2 regions of the Peribacillus sp. FSL H8-0477 genome follow, and region 1 is predicted to be linked to the other one. Evidence: riboswitches for the same ligand, from Rfam matches in the RefSeq annotation. Region 1 holds a riboswitch; the other holds the start of a gene.
What was found. Region 1 has a riboswitch for S-adenosylmethionine ahead of metK (methionine adenosyltransferase). Riboswitches for the same ligand answer to the same signal wherever they lie in the genome.

Region 1 (3,638 bases):
TCTTGTTGTCATTCCTTGGCCTGGAAGGTCCCCCATAATAACATGATACCCAGCAGAGCGCCACATTTGTGACAGCCATTTATATCGGCCGTGATGTTCCATTGCTCCATGTACCATAACAATTACAGCTTTCGGGCTTCCTTCAGCCTCCCATTTCCACATATGATGTCCCCCCTATCATTTCAAGGTGTATTTTTTTCCAAATAGATTTTCGTCCTTTATAATACAAATAATACATAAAAAATGTCGATTTCGGAAAGGATTTGTTTTAAATATGCCAGTGTACCCATATAAAAACAAAATACCTCAAATTGCTGAAAGCGTTTATCTTGCTGAGAATACGATAATAACAGGTGATGTTACCATTGATGCTGAATCAACCATTTGGTTCAATTCCGTCATTCGAGGGGATGTTGCTCCAACTATTATCGGAAAAAAAGTTAACATTCAGGATAATAGTATTTTACACCAAAGCCCTAATAATCCACTGATTATTGAAGATGAAGTGACTATTGGACATCAAGTTATTCTTCATAGCTGTAAAGTTAGGAAAGGTGCACTTGTTGGAATGGGCTCAATCATTCTTGATAAAGCTGAAATCGGTGAGGGTGCATTTATCGGAGCCGGCAGTTTAGTCCCTCAAGGAAAAGTGATTCCACCTAACACATTGGCCTTCGGAAGACCGGCTAAAGTCATCCGGGAGCTGACGGAAGAGGACAAACGTGACATGGAGCGCATCGTAAACGAATATGCCGAAAAGGGCCAATATTATAAACACACTGCTCCACTAGAATAAGATATGAATTCCTTACCTGCTAAGAGCTTGATTGTTATAGTATTGATTCAGAAAAGCAGATAATGCAAAAAAAGAAATCTTACCAAGGTAAGATTTCTTTTTTTTGTTTATGCTTTTGCTTGTTCTTTTAAAGAAGCTGCCTTGTCTGTACGTTCCCAAGGAAGATCTACATCTGTACGGCCAAAATGTCCATACGCTGCAGTTTGTTTATAAATCGGTTTACGAAGATCGAGCATTTTAATAATTCCAGCAGGACGAAGATCAAAGTTCGCACTGACTAAGTCCACTAAAATATCTTCATCCACTTTTCCTGTACCGAATGTATCAACAGCGATTGATACCGGCTTAGCTACACCAATAGCGTAAGCAAGCTGTACTTCTACTTTATCAGCCAGACCCGCTGCCACTAAATTCTTCGCTACATAGCGCGCAGCATACGCAGCTGAACGGTCCACTTTTGTCGGATCTTTACCAGAAAATGCACCGCCGCCATGACGAGCATACCCACCGTAAGTATCAACAATAATTTTCCGACCTGTCAGACCTGCATCACCTTGTGGTCCTCCAATTACGAAACGGCCAGTTGGATTAATGAAATATTTTGTTTCAGCATCAATTAACTCGCTAGGCACTACCACATTAATGACATGTTCTTTTAAATCGCGTTGAATTTGTTCCAATGTAACATCAGGACTATGTTGAGTCGAAATAACAATGGTATCTACACGGACAGGCTTGTTATTTTCATCATACTCAATTGTTACCTGAGTTTTTCCATCTGGACGAAGGTAATCTAACGTTCCATTTTTACGGACTTCTGACAGACGACGAGAAAGCTTATGAGCCAATGAAATAGGCAGCGGCATAAGTTCTTCTGTTTCGTTACAAGCAAACCCAAACATCAATCCCTGATCTCCAGCACCAATTGCATTAATTTGATCATCAGTCATTTGGCCTTCACGAGATTCAAGAGCTTCATCGACTCCAGCAGCAATATCTGCTGACTGTTCATCAATTGAACTTAATACAGCACATGTTTCAGCATCAAAACCATATTTTGCGCGTGTGTATCCAATACCAGCAATTGTATCACGTACGATTCTTGGAATATCTACATAGGTAGAAGTAGTAATTTCACCAGCAACTAAAACTAAACCAGTTGTAACAGATGTTTCACATGCAACACGTGCATTTGCATCCTTAGCTAGGATAGCATCCAGAATTGAATCTGAAATCTGATCACAAATTTTATCCGGATGTCCTTCTGTCACAGACTCAGAAGTAAATAAACGACGTTTCTTTGACATTCTTTTGCCTCCTCAAATGTTCTCAGGCTAAGAAAATGAATGGCAGCCATTCACATTATCTTTTCCCATTTTGTTAGACGAAACTCATTCCCAGTTGGTATTATATAATAGAAGCAGAAAGGTTGATGCGAATCATTCATAGTAAAAAAAGAATGATTAAACGCATAAAAACCCTTCCTAGTTTTTGAGGAAAGGTTTGTTGTCTCGAATTGATCCTTTCACTCTTATCGTTCAAGGGTTTTTTTACCTTGCTCAGGTTAGCACCAACACTAAAATGATTTTGAAAATAAACAATTGCTGATAAAAGCAATTTATTGTTTTATCAAAATCAAACATTCTAGCAGGTTGCTGGGTTTCATTGGGCCTGGCCCTCCACCATCTCGGGATAAGAGAATCCGTACAATTTAAAATCATAACGTAATTCTACAAATTCTGTCAATACTTATTTCACATTCAGTAGAAAAAAACTTCTATTTCCACTATCCTCACATTATGTCATAGTACAGAGAAAAAATGGAGTAATACGCTCATATACCCTGTAGATCCTTTCACTAAATTTTGCCGAATTCAAACCAATTCCTCTCAGTAAATACACGAAACGAAACAAATAGTATAGACTATTAAAATCAATGTGTTATACTATTTATAAATTGATTATAAATTCAAAAAAAGGAAGGTATCTCCTATATGAATACGCTTGATATCTCAAATGAGTTACACCAATTATTATCCGGTAACAACATACATGTGCAGCTTTCTGTACCTCAATTAGTGGAAAAAGTATTAAGCCGCAATGAAGGGCAGCTCACGTCAACAGGAGCTGTAAAAGCTGAAACCGGAAAATACACAGGACGTTCTCCTAAGGATAAATATATAGTAGATGAAAAAGCGGTTCATGAAAAGATTGATTGGGGGACTGTAAACCAACCGATTTCTAGTGAAGTATTCGCAAAGTTATACGATAAAGTCCTGCAATATTTAAAACAAAAAGATGAAGTATTTGTTTTCAAAGGCTTTGCAGGTGCCGATAAACAACATCAATTACCCATTCAAATCATTAACGAATACGCTTGGCATAATCTGTTTGCCCATCAATTATTTATTCGGCCAAATGAAGAAGACCTTCAAGATCATTTATCAGAATTTACGGTCATATCAGCACCAAACTTTAAAGCCGATCCAGCCGTAGATGGTACACAGTCTGAAACGTTTATTATTATTTCTTTTGAACGCAGGACGGTATTAATCGGCGGTACTGAATACGCAGGAGAAATGAAAAAGTCCATTTTTTCAGTTATGAACTTTCTTCTTCCTGAAAAAGGGATTCTTCCAATGCATTGTTCAGCCAATGTCGGCCGAGAAGGCGATGTCGCATTATTCTTTGGTCTATCAGGAACTGGAAAGACCACATTATCTGCAGACTCTAACCGAAAATTAATTGGTGATGATGAGCATGGCTGGTCTTCAAACGGCGTATTCAATATTGAAGGCGGCTGCTATGCAAAATGCATCAATCTGTCTCGTGAGAAAGAACC
Region 2 (3,638 bases), on a different contig from region 1:
GGTGTAACCCCCGCTTCAACTTGTTCTTCTGGAAGCAGCCTCGAATGAGTTGTACTCGCTGGATGGATGACCAATGTCTTGGAATCACCAACATTCGCAACATGTGAAAGAAGGTTAACCGAATCAATGAACCTCTTCCCTGCTTCTAGCCCACCCTTTATTCCAAAGGTGAAAATGGATCCTGCTCCCTTGGGCAGATAAGTTTTAGCAAGCTCGTATTGTGGATTGTCTTTTAAGGTCGGATAATTAACCCATGCAACATGCTCATTAGCATCAAGAAAAGCAGCCACTTTTTCCGCATTGCTCACATGCTGGCGAACTCTGAGTGATAATGACTCAAGTCCCTGAATGAATAACCAGCCGTTAAATGGCGAAAGTGAAGCTCCCAAATCATGCCCCAACTCAAAACGTGCCTTTACAATCAATGCATTCGAACCACCTACTTCTAGATATGAACGATTATTAAGGCTCGGCTTTTTCACGGTAAATTCAGGATACTTACCGTTATCCCATGGAAACTTTCCAGAATCAATGATCGCTCCCCCAATTGAAGTCCCATGACCGCCAACAAACTTTGTAATAGAATGAACCACAATATCTGCTCCATATTCAAGTGGTTTTTGAAGGTATGGAGTGGTAAATGTACTGTCAACGACCAGCGGAATTCCCTTTTCATGGGCAATTTCTGAAAGAACCTTTAAATCAGCAATTTGAAGTCCCGGATTGCCAATCGTTTCAGTGAATACAGCTTTTGTTTTATCCGTAATAGCTGCGGCAACAGCAATAGGATCCCTTCCATCAACAAATCGTACCTTTACACCAAAGCGTGGAAAGGTAACCGAAAATAAATTATATGTTCCTCCATAAAGCGCATTGGTAGCAACGATTTCATCACCTGCCTTAGCAAGTGTTAACAGTGCTATAGAAATGGCCGCTTGCCCCGAGGATACAGCAAAGGCTCCATTTCCCCCTTCAAGCTGGGCAAGTCGTTTTTCCAATACCGCATTTGTCGGGTTCGCATTACGCGAATAGATGTAGCCCTCCTTTTCCATTTTGAAAAGCGAGGCCGCATGATCTGAATCCTCAAAACCATAAGACGTTGTCTGATATAAGGGTACAGCTCTTGACCGGGTTACTGAATCCATCACTTGTCCGCCATGTAAAGCGATTGTGTCAAAATTTAATGTCGTCTCTTCTTTTTTTGTCATTGTTTATGTCTCCTTTTATTTGGACTAAAAACAAAAAAACTCTTCTTACCAATAGATAAGAAGAGTTTTGTACATAAATAGACTACAGGGTCTCTTCTTATCTCTCGAACAATTTTTACGTTCGCTGGAATTGGCACAGTACTCATAAAGAGCCTTTTGCCGAGACTTCACAGGACCAGTTCCTCCATCTCTCTTGATAAGAATTTCATTATTTAATTGTAAAGCGTACTTATTCGGTGTGAATTAATCATACTTATTATTCAGAATATTGTCAATTATATTTACTAGTGAATCTTTACTACTATCTCTACATGAATGTTTTATATAACAAGTATGCATTCAGCACAATCACAATCCCTGCAATCATCCAAGCAAGTAATGTCGTCAGCTTTCGATTAACCAAACTCCCCATCAGTGACTTATTACTTGTGAAGATAATAAGAGGAACTAGAGCGAAAGCAATACCGAACGAAAGAATAACTTGGCTTGCTACAAGTGCTTTTGTTGCATTAATTCCGCCGATAATTATAATGAGCGGTGGAAGCATGGTAATTGCCCTGCGAAGATATAAGTTAATTCGTTTATTAATAAAACCTTGCATCACCACATCTCCAGCCATCGTTCCAACTGATGAACTAGAAAGACCTGCTATTAAAAGGCCAAGGCCAAAACAAAGAGCTGCAGCTGGTCCTAAATAGACACCAAACATTTCATAAGCAACACTTAGATCATCAGTAATCATATCTTTCTTAAAAAAAAGTGCTGCGGATACAACAAGCATGGCCATATTAATAGCCCCTGCAAAAATCATGGCAACCACAATATCAATACGTTCATATTTATATATTTTTTGTTTCTGTAAATCATTCACACCAATAATTCGATTCTGAGTCAAAGAAGAATGAAGATAAATAGCATGCGGCATAACTGTCGCTCCGAGTATCCCTGCAGCAAGTAAAATACTATCCGTCCCCTCAAACCGTGGTATGAACATACCACTTACAACCTCCGCAGCATCCGGCTTCGCTAAGAAAGTTTGAACGGCGAAAGCCAAGACAACCATCAGTACCATTCCGGTAATAACCGTCTCAAAGGTTCGGTACCCTCTTCTTTGTAATTCGAGAATCGCAAATGAACAAACTGCTGTGATTAAGGCAGCCGGCAGCATAGGGATGCCAAAAACCAAATATAACCCTAGAGCTGCACCAATAAATTCAGCGAGATCAGTGGCGATGATGACGAGCTCACTCTGAATCCATAAAAGAATGGAAGCAGGCTTCGAAAAACGGTCGCGTGCTACCTCTGGCAGGTTTTTTCCTGTCGCGATACCTAACTTTGCTGACAAGGATTGAATCAACACGGCCATGATATTAGCGACAACAATTACCCATAGCAGCAAATATCCATACGTTGAACCCGCTGTTATATTCGTCGCGAAATTCCCCGGGTCAATATACGCTACAGCAGCAATAAAGGCAGGTCCCATAAACGGCAGAATTCGTTTCCACCCTTTTACCTTTCCATCTAAAACTGCTTGAGCCGCTTTACTATTTTCATTAAGCGGAAGTAATGATGTTTTTGTTTCTTTCATCTCGATGTTCCCTCCTAACAAAACAAAGGCTTGCAACAAAGAATGTTTGCCATGCGAAACTTTTTGAATGGTTATAGTGTATGCCTATCCACATAATTTGTAAACACATTGAGCTTCAATAAAGTCTAAAAAGAGACAACAAAAAAACTGTCGAGAATCTCGACAGTTTGACTAAACAGGTACTTTTCATTTAGCGTGCAGGAGTAAGTTCCTCACTAAGTACAGTCTCAATTTCTTTAAAACGCTTAGAAATAGTGGATGCTCCTACACTATATTTCTCGGCAAGCTTCCCTTGAGAAAGACCAAATTCACCTGCTGAAATTTGCTTCACAGCATATTCCATAGCAGCTGCAAATGCTTCCGGCTTACGAATGACAGGTGATTCTTGCAGACAGAATGTGTTCCAAAGTTTCTGAGTTAACTGTATAAGCTCCTCTGGATACTCCTCCTGCTCCATCCCCTTTTGCAGAATTCGCGCAGTTTCTTCTTGCTTCTCATTTCCCCAATCAAGCCCAGCAGATTCGGAAAGTTCATTTCCTTTAACTACAGCAAACAGTGTATTCAGCACTTCAGGGAATTGTTTTACCATAAACTCTTCAGCTTGACCGCTAAATGCAGCCAATTGCTCTTTCATTGCTTCAAGAATTTTTTCAGTATGCTGCATTTCAATACTAATAAATGGTGTAAAGAAGCTCATGACTTCTTCCATTTCAACAGGATAGCCAAGAATTAAACTATCGCCGTCCATATTCTGTTCCCGATAGCCATCCATTGGAAGCGAATAGGTTTTCTTCGTAACAATATCCTCAAGAGACAACACGTCCTCATTGATTCCTTGA

Region 2: linked by a shared signal. The riboswitch ahead of MHI18_RS12335 (O-acetylhomoserine aminocarboxypropyltransferase/cysteine synthase family protein) and the one ahead of metK (methionine adenosyltransferase) in region 1 are both predicted to bind S-adenosylmethionine.

The regions. Positions count from the first base shown of each region.
Region 1 is NZ_JBBODE010000001.1:1,613,100-1,616,737, forward strand. Features, by position in the region: gene MHI18_RS08140 (alpha/beta hydrolase) at 1-162, opposite strand, end outside; gene MHI18_RS08145 (gamma carbonic anhydrase) at 275-796, shown strand; gene metK (methionine adenosyltransferase) at 904-2,103, opposite strand; SAM riboswitch class I at 2,325-2,495, opposite strand; gene pckA (phosphoenolpyruvate carboxykinase (ATP)) at 2,791-3,638, shown strand, end outside.
Region 2 is NZ_JBBODE010000002.1:92,895-96,532, reverse strand. Features, by position in the region: gene MHI18_RS12335 (O-acetylhomoserine aminocarboxypropyltransferase/cysteine synthase family protein) at 1-1,208, opposite strand, end outside; SAM riboswitch class I at 1,303-1,411, opposite strand; gene MHI18_RS12330 (Nramp family divalent metal transporter) at 1,516-2,799, opposite strand; gene MHI18_RS12325 (SEC-C metal-binding domain-containing protein) at 2,990-3,638, opposite strand, start outside.